3 regions of the Pandoraea sp. LA3 genome follow, and region 2 is predicted to be linked to each of the others. Evidence: predicted binding sites of a transcription regulator. Region 2 holds the regulator's gene; each other region holds the start of a gene.
What was found. Region 2 encodes sigma-54, which starts transcription at its own class of promoters, with help from an activator protein. Its sites were predicted from a motif close to TGGCANGNAANCTGCTTT; they were not measured.
Positions count from the first base shown of each region.

Region 1: a site for sigma-54 is predicted at 2,671-2,688, ahead of C5N93_RS21865 (TorF family putative porin). Genes of this name have one in related genera too.
Region 3: a site for sigma-54 is predicted at 1,461-1,478, ahead of C5N93_RS28230 (ammonium transporter). Genes of this name have one in related genera too.

Region 1 is NZ_PTPY01000036.1:756,836-762,222, forward strand. Features, by position in the region: gene C5N93_RS21850 (hypothetical protein) at 1-4, shown strand, start outside; gene C5N93_RS21855 (YifB family Mg chelatase-like AAA ATPase) at 160-1,695, opposite strand; gene C5N93_RS21860 (accessory factor UbiK family protein) at 2,108-2,356, opposite strand; gene C5N93_RS21865 (TorF family putative porin) at 2,753-3,598, shown strand; gene C5N93_RS21870 (P-II family nitrogen regulator) at 3,612-3,950, shown strand; gene amt (ammonium transporter) at 4,036-5,387, shown strand, end outside.
Region 2 is NZ_PTPY01000034.1:217,577-222,963, forward strand. Features, by position in the region: gene lptA (lipopolysaccharide transport periplasmic protein LptA) at 1-257, shown strand, start outside; gene lptB (LPS export ABC transporter ATP-binding protein) at 295-1,065, shown strand; gene C5N93_RS15160 (RNA polymerase factor sigma-54) at 1,160-2,647, shown strand; gene raiA (ribosome-associated translation inhibitor RaiA) at 2,789-3,145, shown strand; gene ptsN (PTS IIA-like nitrogen regulatory protein PtsN) at 3,383-3,838, shown strand; gene hprK (HPr(Ser) kinase/phosphatase) at 3,919-4,884, shown strand; gene C5N93_RS15180 (PsiF family protein) at 5,091-5,387, shown strand, end outside.
Region 3 is NZ_PTPY01000041.1:391,467-396,853, reverse strand. Features, by position in the region: gene C5N93_RS28240 (FadR/GntR family transcriptional regulator) at 1-537, opposite strand, end outside; gene C5N93_RS28235 (antibiotic biosynthesis monooxygenase family protein) at 763-1,062, opposite strand; gene C5N93_RS28230 (ammonium transporter) at 1,519-2,721, shown strand; gene C5N93_RS28225 (hypothetical protein) at 2,759-4,396, opposite strand; gene C5N93_RS28220 (flagellar brake protein) at 4,687-5,387, shown strand, end outside.

The sequences.
Region 1 (5,387 bases), on a different contig from region 2:
GTAACGCTTTCTCGCGGGCGTTGCCGCTTTGCCGCGACTGGCGATAAGCGCCTGCGCTGCCGTTTGAGGCGTCGTGCCCGCTTTTCGTCACCTTCCTTGGACAACATCGCCCGAAGCGCAGGCGAAATGCCGTTCGGTGATGCCGGCGAGTTCGTTGGCTCAAGTGGGCGCCTCCCGGTACTGCACGGCTTCGGCGATGTGGTGGGCGTCGATCGCATCGCGCTCCGCCAGATCGGCAATGGTGCGCGCCACGCGCAACACCCGGTGGTAGGTACGGGCAGACCAGTGATGCTGCGTCACCGCCCGGTGCAGCACGTCCTGCGCGGGCGACGCCAACGCGCATTGCGCTTCCAGCGCACGATTGGACAGGCTGCAATTCAATTGCCCCTGACGCGATAACTGACGCGCTTGTGCCTGCCGCACGCGCTCGGCCACCGCTTCACTGCACTCACCTGTGGCGGGTGCGGCAAACGTTTCGGCGCTCAGTGCTGGGACTTCGACATGCAGATCGATGCGATCGAGCAACGGCCCCGACAGGCGGTTGCGATAGCGCGCCACTGCCTCGCTCGTGCAACGGCAAGTTCGCGCGGGATGTCCCAGATCGCCGCAGGGACACGGATTCATCGCCGCCACCAGTTGGAACGTCGCGGGAAACGTCGCGTGACCGCCCGCCCGCGAAATCGTGACGTGTCCCAGCTCCAGCGGTTCGCGCAGCACCTCCAGCACACGACGCTGAAACTCGGGCAATTCGTCGAGGAACAATATGCCGCGATGGGCGAGACTGATCTCCCCCGGGCGTGGCACGCTGCCGCCCCCGACCAGCGCCGCAGACGATGCCGTGTGATGCGGCGCACGAAACGGACGACGTCCCCAATGCCGCATGTCGAACCCCCGCGCGCTCAGACTGGCGAGCGTCGCGGCTTCTACCGCCTGCGCCTTGGTCAACGGCGGCAGCAGTCCTGCGAGGCGTGTCGCCAGCATCGACTTGCCGGTACCCGGCGGCCCGTAGAACAGAATGTGATGGCCGCCCGCTGCCGCCACTTCCAACGCGCGCTTGGCGTGCTCCTGCCCCTTGATGTCGAGCATGTCGGCCATGTCACCTGTCGGTGTGCCGGTCAGGCCCTCGTTATCGCCGGAGGCTCGCGGGACGACAGCGCGGGGGAGCGGCGTGGCGACATCCGGTTCGGCGAGATGGGCGCAGACGTCCAGCAAGGTCCGGGCGCCGTAGACCGTCGCTTCTTCGACGAGTGCCGCTTCCTGTGCACTGCTCACCGGCAACACCAGTGCGCGCGCCGACGGTTGCGCTGCCATCGCGCTTGCCATCGCCAGTGCGCCGCGCACGGGGCGTAGTTCACCCGTCAGCGACAGCTCCCCCGCAAACTCATGTGTGCGCAGACCCGCCTCAGGCAGTTGGCCGCTCGCTGCCAGAATGCCCAGCGCGATCGGCAGATCGAAGCAGCCGGATGCCTTGGGCAAGTCGGCCGGCGCCAGGTTGATCGTGATACGCCGTGCCGGAAACTCGAAACGGCTGTTCTGCAACGCTGAGCGCACCCGTTCCCGGCTTTCCTTGACCTCCGTATCCGGCAGACCGACGAGCGACAGTCCGGGCAGTCCATTCGCCAGATGCACCTCGACCGTAACCGGCCGCGCCGCCATTCCCGTAATCGCCCGGCTGCTGACAACCGCCAGTGACATGACCTTCCTCCTTTTTCATCTCCGGTAATCCCCGTCTGTTCCCAACCGCCCTGTTCACACGATGTCGTCGCAACAGGAGGTGTTCTGCCGCGTTGCTGTTGATAGTCATGCAAGCCTGCGGCACAGCGCAACGTCTTATCGGCGCAAATACGCGGTGGGGCGGGGGTTTTCGGACTCAGGGTGTGGCGTGTCCGGAATCGTCTGCGATGCGAATAGGAGGATTCCGATTACTTATTCGGAAGTCAGGAGTCAATCGGCGGTGGGGCGCCAGTGATGGGGCGAGAGGGTGACAGGGTGATAGGCAGGGGGCGGAGACGAGAGCACCGAGATCGGAGAGGGGCGCAGCGCATGGCATCGCGCAGGCGCGCGAGCCCGAATGTAACAAGGGGCGCTTTCGCGCCCCCGTGAGTCCTTAGTCTTGCGCTTCGCTGCGCAGGCCTTCGAGTTCGGCCACGCGCTTTTCCAGCGCTTCGAGCTTCTCGCGCGTGCGGGCGAGCACCTGCGCCTGCACGTCGAATTCCTCGCGCGTGACCAGATCGAGCTTGGTGAAGCCCTGGTTGAGCAGGCTCTTGACGTTGCGCTCGATATCCTTGGCGGGCGATTGCTTGAGCATCTCGCTCACCTTGGCTTGCATGTCTTGCAGGATCTCGTTCGGTTTCATAAGCCTTCCTCTCGTCGTTTCTTTGCACCGATCTGGTGCTTGCACCGTCAGTGTGCTTCCCCGTGCCGGCCAGACCGGTGCAACGTGGTGCATCCGGCGTGGCTTTCAATGTTGGCGCAACTCTAACACCGTTTTTTGCGCCCAGCCAGCCAAGCGCCCCGGCCCATCGGCCCGGAGATGAGCATTTGACACCGTCTGCCGGGATTCGTTGTTCCCGGGGTGTCGTACCCCCGCATCACCGTCCCCGCAATTTTGCCAATTTTTTATCCCGAAATTCGTATTGTGCGCGTCGCAGCGCATGTGGTCGAAGGAGCTGGCACGGGAGTTGCTCTACCCAAGTTCAGAACCTGCCACACGCTGTACCAAGACGTTGAAAATTCAACTTAGGGGAAAGTGATGAAAAAAGTGTCAACAGCGGTAACCACTGCAATGGCTGGCTTTGTGTTCTTCGGTGCTATGTCGATGTCGGCAGGCGCATTTGCGCAGGCTGCCACTGATGGCGCCGCACCGGCAGCAGCGCCGGCCGACGCCGCCGCCGCGGCAGCCGAGCCGCTGACCATTACCGCTAACGTCGGTCTGTTCTCGGACTATCGCTTCCGCGGTATTTCGCAAACGGCCAAGCGTCCGGCAATTCAGGGCGGTTTCGATATTGCACATGAATCCGGCTTGTACGCCGGCGTGTGGGCGTCGAACATCAGTTGGATCTCGGATGGGAATTCCGCCGTCAGCGCGCCCATCGAGATGGATTTTTATGGGGGCTGGAAGAAGGAAATCATCCCTGACTGGACCATCGACGTCGGTGGTCTGCAGTACTACTACCCGGGCTCGTATCCGACGGGCCAGTTTTTCCCGCGCCCGCATACGTTCGAACTGTATGCCGCCGTGGGTTGGAAAACCATCACGCTGAAGTATTCGCACGCACTGACCCGTCTGTTCGGTCTGGTGAGCCCGGACGGTCAGGACACGACCAACAGTGGCTACCTGGATTTGACGGGTACCTACGACATCGGCTTCTGGGGCCTGTCGGCCGTGGGCCACGTGGGTCACCAGTGGGTGCATAACTTCGGTGCAGCAAGCTATACCGACTGGAAGATCGGCCTGTCGAAAGACCTGGGCAAGAACTTCACCGTGTCGGTCTCCTACGTCGATACGAATGCCGACGAGAAGTACTACACCGCCGCGAACTCCGGCAAAGTGCTCTCCAAAGCTACCGTGGTCGTAGGGTTGTCGAAGACATTCTAAGGAGCGACTCATCATGAAGCTGATTACCGCAATTGTGAAACCCTTCAAGCTCGACGAGGTGCGTGAAGCGCTCTCGAACATCGGCGTGGCGGGCATTACGGTGACCGAAGTCAAGGGCTTCGGCCGCCAGAAAGGCCATACCGAGCTGTATCGGGGTGCAGAATATGTCGTCGACTTTCTGCCGAAGGTAAAGATCGAGGCGGTAATCGGCGACGCGCTGCTCGATCAGGCGATCGACGCCATCGAGCAGGCGGCCCGCACCGGCAAGATCGGGGACGGCAAGATTTTCGTGTCCAACGTCGAGCACGTGGTCCGTATCCGCACTGGAGAGACCGGCGAAGACGCGCTGTAAAGGTCCTAAACAAGAGACAACAATCATGAAAAAACTGCTTGCCAAACTCCTGCTCGCCGCCGCCTTTGCTGGCGTTGCGGGCACCATGGGCCTCGGCTCGACCGCGGCGTTCGCGCAGGACGCCTCGGCGCCTGCCGCCGCTTCGGAAGCGTCTGCGCCTGCCGCTGCTGTACCCGCTGCCGCACCGGCATCTGCCGCTCAGGCCGCTGCACCGGCCGCGCCGGCCGCCGCGACCCCTGTCCCCGCGAACAAGGGCGACACCGCGTGGCTGCTGACCTGTACCGCACTTGTGATTCTCATGACGCTGCCCGGCCTGGGCCTGTTCTACGGCGGTCTCGTTCGCTCGAAGAACATGCTCTCCGTGCTGATGCAGTGTTTCATCATCTTCTCGCTCGTGGTCGTGCTGTGGGCGATCTACGGCTATAGCATCGCGTTCACCGAGGGCGGGGCCTTCTTCGGTGGCTTCGATCGCCTGTTCCTGAAGGGCATGACACCGGATTCGGTGGCGGCCACCTTCAGCAAGGGCGTGAACGTGCCGGAGTACGCCTATATGGCCTTCCAGGCAGCGTTCGCCGCGATTACCTGCGCGCTGATCGTCGGTGCCTTCGCCGAACGCGCCAAGTTCTCGGCCGTGCTGCTCTTCACCGTCATCTGGTTCACGTTCTCGTACCTGCCGATGGCGCACATGGTCTGGTTCTGGGCGGGCCCGGATGCCTACACCGACGCGGCCGCCGCTGACGCTGCCACCGCACATGCCGGCTGGCTGTTCCAGAAGGGCGCGCTCGACTACGCAGGCGGCACGGTGGTTCACATCAACGCCGCTATCGCAGGTCTCGTGGGTTCGTACATGGTTGGCAAGCGCGTTGGCTTCGGCAAGGAAGCGTTCAAGCCGCACTCGCTCACCATGACGATGATCGGCGCCTCGCTGCTCTGGTTCGGCTGGTTCGGCTTCAACGCCGGCTCGGGCCTGGAAGCCAACGGCGGCGCAGCACTCGCCTTCGTCAACACGCTGCTCGCAACGGCCGCTGCCACGCTGTCGTGGACGGCCGGTGAGTGGATCGGCAAGGGCAAGCCGTCGATGCTCGGTGGCGCATCGGGCGCGGTGGCCGGTCTGGTGGCCGTGACCCCGGCAGCCGGTTTCGTCGGTCCGATGGGCTCGATCGTGCTCGGCCTGCTCGCCGGTGTGATCTGCCTGTGGGGCGTGAACGGTCTGAAGCGCCTGCTCAAGGCCGACGACGCACTCGACGTGTTCGGCGTGCACGGTGTGGGCGGTATGCTCGGCGCGATTCTGACGGGCGTGTTCGCAGCACCGTCGCTCGGCGGCACGGGGATCTACGACTACGTCGCCAACGCCGTGGCACCGGATTACTCGATTGCCGGTCAGGTCTGGATTCAGTTCCAGGGCGTGGTGACCACGCTCGTGTGGTCGGGTGTCGT
Region 2 (5,387 bases):
GCGGTACCAAAGTGCTCGACGAGATTCACGGCAGCGTGATCACGTACGACACCTACAATGAGGTCTACACCGCCAACAGCGGCTCGGATCAGGTCAACGCCAACAATCCGAACGGCCGTGTGCGCGCCACCCTCGCCCCGCGCAATGCCACGGGTGCGCAGGCAACGCCGCCTGGCGCGAGCAAGCCGGCCGCAGCCCCCAAGGGCGATATGTCGCCGCTGTCGCCCTCCAAGTCCATCGGGAATCCGCGTGAGTAATTCTGCCAACAGCACCGCCAGCAGCAACGCCTCGACCATCAATCAGGGCGCGGGCCTCGCCGGCAAGCCGAGCGCACTCGTCGTACGCTCGCTCAAGAAGCAGTACGGCGCGCGTACCGTCGTGAAGGACGTGTCGCTCGACGTGAAGAGCGGCGAGGTCGTCGGACTGCTCGGACCGAACGGTGCCGGCAAGACCACGTCGTTTTACATGATCGTGGGTCTGGTGCCCGCCGACGACGGCGAAATTCAGCTCGACGGCAACCTCATCAGCGAACTGCCGATTCACGAGCGCGCCCGCATGGGCGTGTCGTATCTGCCGCAGGAAGCGTCGGTATTCCGCAAGCTCACGGTCGAAGACAACATTCGCGCCGTGCTCGAATTGCAGGTCGATGCGAACGGCAAGCCGCTCAAGCGCGACGAAATCGAGCGCCGTATCGAATCGCTGCTCGACGAGCTTCAGGTGAGCCATCTGCGCGAGAATCCGGCCATGTCGCTCTCGGGCGGCGAGCGTCGTCGCGTGGAAATCGCGCGTGCGCTGGCCACGCAGCCGCGTTTTATTTTGCTCGACGAACCGTTCGCGGGCGTCGATCCGATCGCGGTGCTGGAAATTCAGCGCATCGTGCGCTTCCTGAAGGACCGTGGCATCGGTGTCCTGATTACCGATCACAACGTGCGTGAGACGCTCGGCATCTGCGATCACGCCTACATCATCAGCGAAGGCTCGGTGCTCGCCGCCGGCACACCTGACCAGATCGTCGCGGACGAAAGCGTCCGTCGCGTGTATCTGGGCGAAAATTTCCGGATGTAAAGCAAATTTTTCGCATGTAAACCCTGCCTCCGATAGGAGGTCAGGCCGGTTCCGTTGGCGTGACAAAGCCTCTACAATGAAGGCGAGACACGCTATGAAACCGACTCTTCAACTCCGCACCTCGCAGCACCTGACCCTCACGCCGCAGTTGCAGCAATCGATCCGGTTGTTGCAACTGTCGACGCTCGAACTTCAGCAGGAAGTCGAGCACGCCCTCACCCAGAACCCGATGCTCGAACGCGAGGACGATTGGCTCGCCGGCTCGGTGCGTGTGGGTACCGACGGGTCGCTGCGCAACGAGCGGAGTTCGTCGTCCAGTAGTTCGAACGACAGCGCGGAACCCGCCAATGGTCACGACGAAGCCCGTGAGCTGGACGGCGAGGCCCGCTTCGACGACAACGCCCAGGACAACGGCAGCGACTGGAGCCTGAACGACTTTGCCCGCTCGGGCAGCGCATCGGACGACGACGACAACGCGCGCCCGCAACTGCACGTCGACCATCCCAACCTCCGCGAACATCTGCTGGCCCAGTTGCGCCTGACCAAGGCCAGTCCGCGCGACCGCGCGCTGGTGGAGTTTCTGATCGAGTCGCTCGACGAAGACGGCTATCTCGGCTCCCTGCTCGACGAAATTCAGGCGGAAATGCCCGAAGAACTGGCGCTCGAGACCGAAGAGATCAACGCAGCGCTCGCCCTCCTGCAAAGCTTCGATCCGGCGGGCGTGGGTGCCCGCAGCCCGGCGGAATGCCTGCGGTTGCAGCTTCAGCGTCTGCCCGCCAGCAGCGTGCGTACGCTCTCGCTTCGCATCGTCACCGATCACCTGGAATTACTGGCCGCGCGCGATTACACCCGCCTGCGCCGCCTGCTCGGCGTGACCGAGGATGGCCTGCGCGCCGCCCATCAACTGATCCGCTCGCTGGACCCGTTCCCGGGCGCGGCGTATGGCTCGCCGCAGGCCGACTACGTCGTGCCGGACGTGCTGGTACGCAAGCAGGGAAGCGGCTGGACGGCCGAACTCAACCCGGAAGTCATGCCGCGTCTGCGTATCAACGAAATGTACGCGCGGATTCTGCGAAACAACCGGAACGATCCGGGCACCGGCAACCTCCAACAGCAGTTGCAGGAAGCGCGCTGGCTGATCAAGAACATCCAGCAACGCTTCGACACGATCCTGCGGGTCGCGCAGGCCATTGTCGAGCGTCAAAAGAACTTCTTCACGCATGGCGAAATCGGCATGCGGCCCTTGGTTTTACGCGAGATTGCTGATACGCTGGGTTTACATGAATCCACGATTTCACGGGTGACGACGAGTAAGTACATGCTCACTCCATTTGGAACCTTCGAGCTCAAGTACTTCTTCGGGTCACACGTGGCAACGGAAGCCGGAGGCGCTGCGTCATCGACCGCCATCCGCGCACTCATCAAGCAACTCATAGGAGCAGAAGACCCGCAGAGCCCCCTTTCCGACAGCCGAATCGCGGAACTGCTGGCAGAGCAAGGTTTTGTGGTGGCGCGGCGCACCGTCGCGAAATACCGCGAGGCCATGCGAATCCCCGCAGTGAACTTGCGCAAATCTTTGTAGGACAGTCCTGGTGCGCCATGTTGGCGACTGGGGCATAACGCCGCAGTGCGACATTGCGTCTCGTCAATGGCTCGCGCTCATGCCAGCCAGCGTCAACGATGACGCGGCGTGCACTTCGGCATTTCAGCAAGGAGAGCAGCTATGAATCTTCAGATCAGTGGACATCATCTCGAAGTCACGGCATCACTGAAAGAATATGTCGTCAACAAGCTTGAACGCGTGTTGCGGCATTTCGATCAGGTCATTAGTGTCGAGGTGATCCTTTCTGTCGACAAGTCCAAGGAGAAAGCGGGACGCCAGAACGCGAGCGTCACGGTGAATCTCAAGGGCAAGGAAATTTTCGTCGAGAAGTGTGACGAGAATATGTATGCCGCCATCGACAAGCTGATCGACATGCTCGACCGCAAGGTAGTGCAGTACAAGGACAAGGTTCAGGATCACGGTCGCGAGGCTATCAAGCACCACCAACTCCCTCCTGAGGCGGAACCGCTGCAATAAGCTCGGTTCAGGCGTGGTCATCGCATTGACTGACACTGACGAAAACCCGCAAGGAACCACCCGAGCGTATATCCGTCTCTCGTAAGTCTGGCAACACCCACCGCGGGGCCGTAGTACGGCCCCTTTTGTATGGTTCGGCCCAGTTCGGTGTCACTCCGCGAGCACGGCGGCGGGTGGTCTATAATGCGAGGTCAATCGGGGGTTGGAGGGCGACTAAGCGTTCGCCCGCATTACAAGATGAACCGTTTATTCAAACTCTTACCTGAGTCCAACATCCTGCTTGGACTGTCCGTCACCAGCAAGAAGCGCGTCTTCGAGCAAGTCGGCCTTCTCTTCGAGAAGAATGCCCAGCTCCTGCGCGCTACGGTCACTGACAACCTGTTCGCCCGCGAACGTCTGGGTTCCACCGGACTCGGCGAAGGGGTCGCGATCCCGCACGGCCGCATCAAAGGGCTGAAGCATCCGATGGCGGCATTCATCCGCCTCGAAGAAGCCATTCCTTTCGAAGCGCCTGACGGCCAGCCGGTGTCCCTGCTGTTTTTCCTGCTGGTGCCCGAACAGGCCACGCAGCAGCATCTCGAGATCTTGTCCGAAATTGCGCAGTTGCTTTCCGACCGCACAATGCGCGAGACACTGATCAACGCCCCGAGCGCGAACGAGATCCATACCGCACTCGCGAACTGGCAGCCCTGATCCGGGCGCCATCCGGTACGAACCGCCGCGAACACAGACGACTTCAATAGCTCTCACATCCAACCGAACGAGGCGACGCGGTGGAACTGACCGGCATCAACGCGCAAAGCATTTTCGACGACAACGCGGCGACGCTGCGTCTGTCGTGGCTCACGGGCCATGAGGGGTGGGAGCGCGGATTCACGCCCGAGAGCGTGGCTACGGCCACCTCCAGCGCCGACCTCGTGGGTCACCTGAACCTCATCCACCCGAACCGGATTCAGGTGCTCGGCGAGGCCGAGTTGCGCTATTACCAGCGCCTCACGGACGAGAACCGCAAGCGTCATATGGGTGAAGTCATCGCACTGGAACCGCCGTTCCTCGTGGTGGCAGACGGCCTGGAAGCGCCGCCCGATCTGGTGCTGCGCTGTACTCGCTCCTCGACGCCGCTGTTCACCACGCCGCTGTCCACGGCGTCGGTCATCGACAGCCTGCGCCTGTACATCTCCCGCGTGTTTGCCCCGCGATGCACGATGCACGGCGTTTTCATCGATATTCTCGGGATGGGCGTGCTGCTCACCGGCGATTCGGGTCTGGGCAAGAGCGAACTCGGCCTTGAGCTGATCAGCCGTGGACACGGCCTGGTGGCCGACGATGCCGTCGATTTCGTGCGACTTGGCCCCGATTTCGTGGAAGGTCGCTGCCCGCCGCTGCTGCAAAACCTGCTGGAAGTCCGCGGCCTGGGCTTGCTCGACATCAAGACGATCTTCGGTGAGACGGCCGTACGCCGCAAAATGAAGCTCAAACTGATCGTGCAACTGGTGCGCCGCCCCGATGGCGAGTTCCAGCGCCTGCCGCTCGAAGCGCAGACGGTCGACGTGCTGGGCCTGCCGATCAACAAGGTGATCCTGCAAGTGGCGGCCGGGCGAAACCTCGCCGTGCTGGTCGAGGCCGCCGTGCGCAACACGATCTTGCAGTTGCGCGGCATCGATACGCTCAAGGACTTCATGGAGCGCCAACGCCAGGCCATGCAGGATCCGGACGGCATGCAGGGCAAGCTGCTCTGATTCCCCGCGGGGTGGCGTGCGTCGGCAGTCCGGTGTCGAGCGCCTCCCCCGGTTTCCCGTCGAAGTGCCCCAAACCCTCCGGGTATACCGCAACTTTTGCGTTTTTCTGTCAACGCCGCGCGATTGCGGCGCGTTTTCTATCATGTTGTAATCGCTACGCGGTCCATCCCTGTGCCCGTGCGTCACGACCTTATGGAGAGACGATCATGAAGAAAGCACTCGCTGCATTGCTCCTGGCATCCCCGCTGCTCGCATCGCCCGTGTTCGCCCAGACGGCCGCCGCACCGGCATCCGCCCCCAAGGCAACCAATTCGCAGCAAGACAAGATGAAGGCTTGCAACTCGCAAGCCACCGGCAAGAAGGGCGACGACCGCAAGGCGTTCATGAAGCAGTGTCTGTCGGCAGGCGGTGCCGCCCCGGCAGCCAAGCAGACCCAGCAGGAAAAGATGAAGACCTGCAACACGCAAGCGTCCGGCAAGAAGGGCGACGATCGCAAGGCATTC
Region 3 (5,387 bases), on a different contig from region 2:
ATTCGTGCGCGCCGCCTGCACGACCTGACGGATTTGCAGGTTCAGGTATTGCAGCAGATCGGAGTAATAGCGGTTGTGCGTAGCGCGTGCGATGGCGACGTGGAAGGCGGTGTCGAACTCCACGCCGTTTTCCGCGTGATAGAGGTTCGTCTCCAGCTTCCCGAGAATGCTTTCAAGCTCCCGAATGTCGTCGTCGGTGTGACGCACGGCGGCGAGCGCTGCGGCGGTACTTTCCAGATCGAGACGGAGCTCGTAGACGCTGGCGAGGTCGGCGGCATTTTGTCCGACCGGCACCTGAAACCCGCTCTGCGGCGTGCGCGCCTTCACGGTCACGCCCGCGCCCTGACGGCTGTCGATCAACCCTTGCGCGCGCAGCCGTTCCGTCACCTCACGAATCACGGCGGGACTCACCCCGTACGTCTCGGAAAGCTGCTTGCCGGTCGGCAGTTTGGTGCCGACGGGATACACGCCCTGCCGGATGGCGTCCAGCAACTGCTGTGCAACCTGCTCGGTCAGGGTCCTGGGTTTGGCAGCCATGCGTTCAGATCGTCCGATACTTTTCAGGTTTGCATGTTATCTGAAAACTTTTCTTGAGAGATATCGCGTTAACCCTGATCTCATCTGTCGGGCGTCGCGCCCCCTCACTTTTTCCAGCAAAGCAAAAGCGGCGACGGAGACTCGCTCCGTCGCCGCCTTCGGTGCCCGGAATGCCTTAGCTCGACGTCCGCATTCGTACGCGATCGACGTCGATCGCAACGGGACTCAGAAGCCGATCAGCGCTTCCGTCACGTGGCCGACGTTCGGCGGCGATGCGAAGCACTCGCTCACCAGTGCGCGCCATTGGGCGAAAGCTTCCGAGTTGCGGAAGTGCACCGTGTGGTCTTCCAGCGTTTCCCAGGTCACGACGAGGCTGTAGTGCGTCGGTTGCTCGATGGACTTGAGCAGACGCATGCCGTGGCAGCCCTTCGAGCCCTTGAACAGCGGCGCAGCCTTGGCGACACCTTGTTCGAACTCGGCTTCCTTGCCGGGCTTCACTTCGATCTGGGCGATTTCAAAGATCATGGTTTTCCTCTGAGATTTGTCCGTGGTCGTGCGGTTGTCGATGTTGCGATCCGATGCAACATCGCCATTGTTTTCTGCGTTCGCTGTTTGCTCGCTTGCGCCGCGTGTTGGCCCGCCGGGGTTCGGCGTCGTCGCGGAATCGTCGGCAACGGACCGGAGTAGCGCCCCGTTGCCGCGAGAACGCTCGATTCTATACCGCGCGTTCGTGACACGCATCGCGTGCGCCATCGCCCATCCCCTACCGACGCTTTCACGGCGCCCGCCATCGGTCAGGCAACCGTGCGTGCACGACGATCGATCATTGCAGCGCATGAGAGCACCATGAACGTGCACCAAATCTCCCACGGCATCGAATCATCAGACAAAACCCTCATGTAAATCAAAGTGATAAATAAATCTGGCATCGCTCTTGCATATCTTCATTTCTCCTCACGTTTGCACCAAAAGAGCACATTCATGCCCAATTCCAATACACCCGGCGACGTGCTGTTCCTGCTGCTCGGCGCGATCCTGGTTCTCGCCATGCACGCCGGCTTTGCGTTTCTAGAGCTCGGCACCGTCCGCAAGAAGAATCAGGTCAATGCGCTGGTCAAGATCCTGACTGACTTCGCCGTTTCGGGTCTCGCGTACTTCTTCATCGGTTATCCGCTCGCGTACGGCGTCGATTTCTGGTCGAGCGCCACCGTGCTGTCCGAGCACAACGGTTACGCGCTGATCAAGTTCTTCTTCCTGCTGACGTTCGCCGCCGCGATCCCGGCCATCGTCTCGGGCGGCATCGCCGAGCGCGCCAAGTTCCACCCGCAATCGGTGGCCACGTTCTTCCTCGTCGGGGTGATCTACCCGTTCTTCGAGGGCATTGCCTGGAACGGTCACCTCGGCATTCAGGACTGGCTCACACGAACGCTTGGCGCTCCGTTCCACGACTTCGCGGGTTCGGTGGTCGTGCACGCAGTCGGCGGATGGATCGGGCTGGCAGCGGTGCTGCATCTCGGGGCGCGTCGCGGACGCTATAACGGGCAGGGTCAGGTGGCAGCACATCCGCCGTCGTCGATCCCGTTCCTCGCGCTCGGCGCGTGGATTCTGATCGTCGGCTGGTTCGGCTTCAACGTCATGAGCGCGCAGCGCGTGGGCGGAATTTCCGGTCTGGTGGCGGTGAACTCGCTGATGGCGATGGTCGGCGGCACGCTCGTCGCGATGTGGGTCGGCCGCGACGACCCCGGCTTCATCCACAACGGCCCGCTCGCGGGGCTCGTCGCCGTGTGTGCCGGCTCGGACGTCATGCATCCGCTGGGCGCGCTGGTCGTCGGCGCTGTGGCGGGCGGTCTTTTCGTGTGGCTCTTCACGGTGACTCAGAACCGTCTGCGCATCGACGACGTGCTCGGCGTCTGGCCGCTTCACGGCGTATGCGGCATCTGGGGCGGTCTGGCCGCAGGCCTCTTCGGCCAGACATGGCTCGGTGGTCTAGGCGGTGTGAGCTTCATCGCGCAGGTCGTCGGCACGCTGATGGGCGTGGCGATCGCCTTTGCCGGGGGCTATGTCGTGTACGGCGTCATCAAACGCGTGAGCGGATTGCGGCTCGACGACGAGCAGGAGTACTACGGCGCCGATCTCTCGATCCACAAGATCACCGCAACGCCCGAGCGCGAGACGAACTGGTGAGGCATCGCGAAGGTCGCGTGACCGAATCGGCGCGCGCTCACAGCCACGTCGACTGGATATCGACGTAAGTCGCGTCGCGCTGCGTCGACTGTTCGTCAGATGATTTGGTATCCGATGGTTTGTTGGACGGCGCCTCTTGCCCACCGGCGCAGCCCGACGCGCCCACAACGCGTTCGAGCAGCGCCGCGCTCCAGTGTTGATAGAGCAGCAGCAGACGATAGGTCGCACGCACCGGAGTCGCGCTGCCGCTCTCCCATGCGTCGCCGGTCCAGCGCTGCCCCCAGGGACTCTCGGCGGGATGCAGACTGAGGTAGTTCAGACCGTCGACACAGGAGGCATGACACGGCACGTCGAACTCGCTGCACGCGGCCTTGATCTGACTGGCCGACAAAGGATGGCGCGAGGTGAGTAAGCACTCGCGCAGCGTTGTGTGCGATGCCAGCTTCGCCAGCAGCGGCGTGTCGCAATGGCGGGCGAGCTGCGTCACGCGTGCGACGCGATCGAGCATCGTCGCGACGTCGTCCGGCGAAACGTGCGCCAGCCTGGCGTGGAGCGTTTCCCAGCGCTGCGTGAGACGTTTGGCGTCATGCGTGAACGCTTCGTTGCGCGCCCACGTGCCGAGCAGGCTCGTGACCGCGCGACACGAGTCGAGCATCAGACCCGCCACGCGCAAGATGCCCCGGTATCCGTCTGTCATGGGCGACGGGCCAGTGAACCACGACGGCATCCACAACCCCAGCCGCGCCGGCGGGATTGCCGTATTGGCGAACGTGAACAGCGTTGCGACGTCGCGGGAATGGGTCAACTTGCCGAGCGTGTTGCGCCACGACGTGGTCGCCGCAGGAGACGGCAACACCACACACGCTTCGAGCAGACGGCACCCCGCCTCCATACGCTTGAGCACCTCGTCCACGGCATGATGACGGATCAGCGTCGGCGAACCCAACGACTGAGTTAGTACTCCCTTCACACCTTCGAACGCCAGCAACGTCCAGTCCGCCCACGGGATGCCGAACGGCGTATTCGCCGCCGCCATGTCGCTTGCCCCATGAAGCGACGGCTCGCCGGTCGTGTCCTGCGCTTGCTGAGCCTGCCCCTGCCGCTGATGGAAACACGCCGCAATGATCGCGAGCAGCGACAGATTGCCGACGAGCGACATGGCGTCGCGCGCAGCCCGGAAGTGCCATCCCCGGTGCCCGGTAGCAGCGATCGTCTCCAGCCAGGACGCGATCTCGGCCCCGACACGTTCGGCCGCCACTTCGGGGGACGGCGTCGACGCGACGCCGTGAGTGGGCGCCAACATCGCGGCCACACGCTGTCCGGTCTGCGCCAGACGCCCATCCCGCGCATGCGCGAGTTCGAACTCTTTGCGATAGAAATGCTGACAGGGTCCGGTCGTCGCCCACAAGCCCGCCCAGGCCTTGGCGAACGCGCGCGCCAACGCCGGATCAACGCGATGCGTCGCCACCGGCACGCCGTCCATCCGTGCATGTCGTGCCGTGTTCAACGCAGCATTCGATGCGCGCGTAAGCCGGGTACCGAAGTCCGCGCGCTCGGCACGTTGGTACGCCGCGTCCTCGCGCATGCCCGCCAGCTCGATCCCCACTTCCGGCCGCTGCCGCATGCCCCAGTCCGGCCCCCAGCCGCTCGCGCCTGCACACTGTTGGTCCCACATCGCATCCTCCTGCAAGAACGTCGTCGGGCGCGTCGGCAAACCATCGTCCAACGCCGCCGACCAAAACCGTCGACTATAGGCAGACGACATCGAACGCGCGGCGCCTTGTCGGGCGGGCACGCGCGCAAGCCCCGACACGACGGCGCCACCACGCGCAGGACGAGGCGAATGCGTGTCACCCCAGCGAGTACCCACTTACGCAACTTGTGCGCGACTCCTGCGCATTCCGGGCGAGAGGAGACGCGTCCCCTCTCGCCAAGTGCCAATGCGTCGCGGTAGACTTTCGCCCTATGACCAACACACCTGCTCAAGCGTCTGCTGCGCTGCCTTCGGGCCTGCCCCTCGTGCCGCTGACGCCCGACGAGATCCCGCTCGGCGAAGCGCTGCCGTGGGCCATCGTCGACCGCAACGGCGAGCCGCTGCTCGCCGCCGGCGATATCGTGCCGACACAGGCCGGACGCGACTGGCTGTTCACCTCGTTCGCCCCGCACCGGGTAGCGGACCTCGGCGCGGACGACGCAACGGTCGCCGACACCGATGCCGGGACGGCGACGCAAGTCCCCACTGACAACACGGCCCCTGCGGCGACGGGGGCCACACCGCCCCAGTACGCACTCACCGACCTCAATCTGCGTCCCGGCGACTGGCTGCAAATTCAATTGCCGCCCGGCGCAGGATCGCAACGTGTACGCACGCGCGTGATCGGCCATTCGCCGAATCAGATGCTGTTCGTGACCGCACCGACCGGTCGCGCTGCCCCACCGACCCTGCAAGCGAGCGAACGGCTCGAACTGTGGACGTTTTCGGGCGAAGACATCTATCACTTCGTCTGCACGGTCGAGCGCGTGGAACGGCTGCCGTTCGATTACATCGTGCTCTCGGCACCCGCGCAGATCCGCCGCAAGGTGTTGCGCCGCTCGCAACGCGTGCCCGCCAAACTGGTCGCCTCGGTCGGCGTCGCCGACACCCAACATCTGGCGTTGTTGCAGGA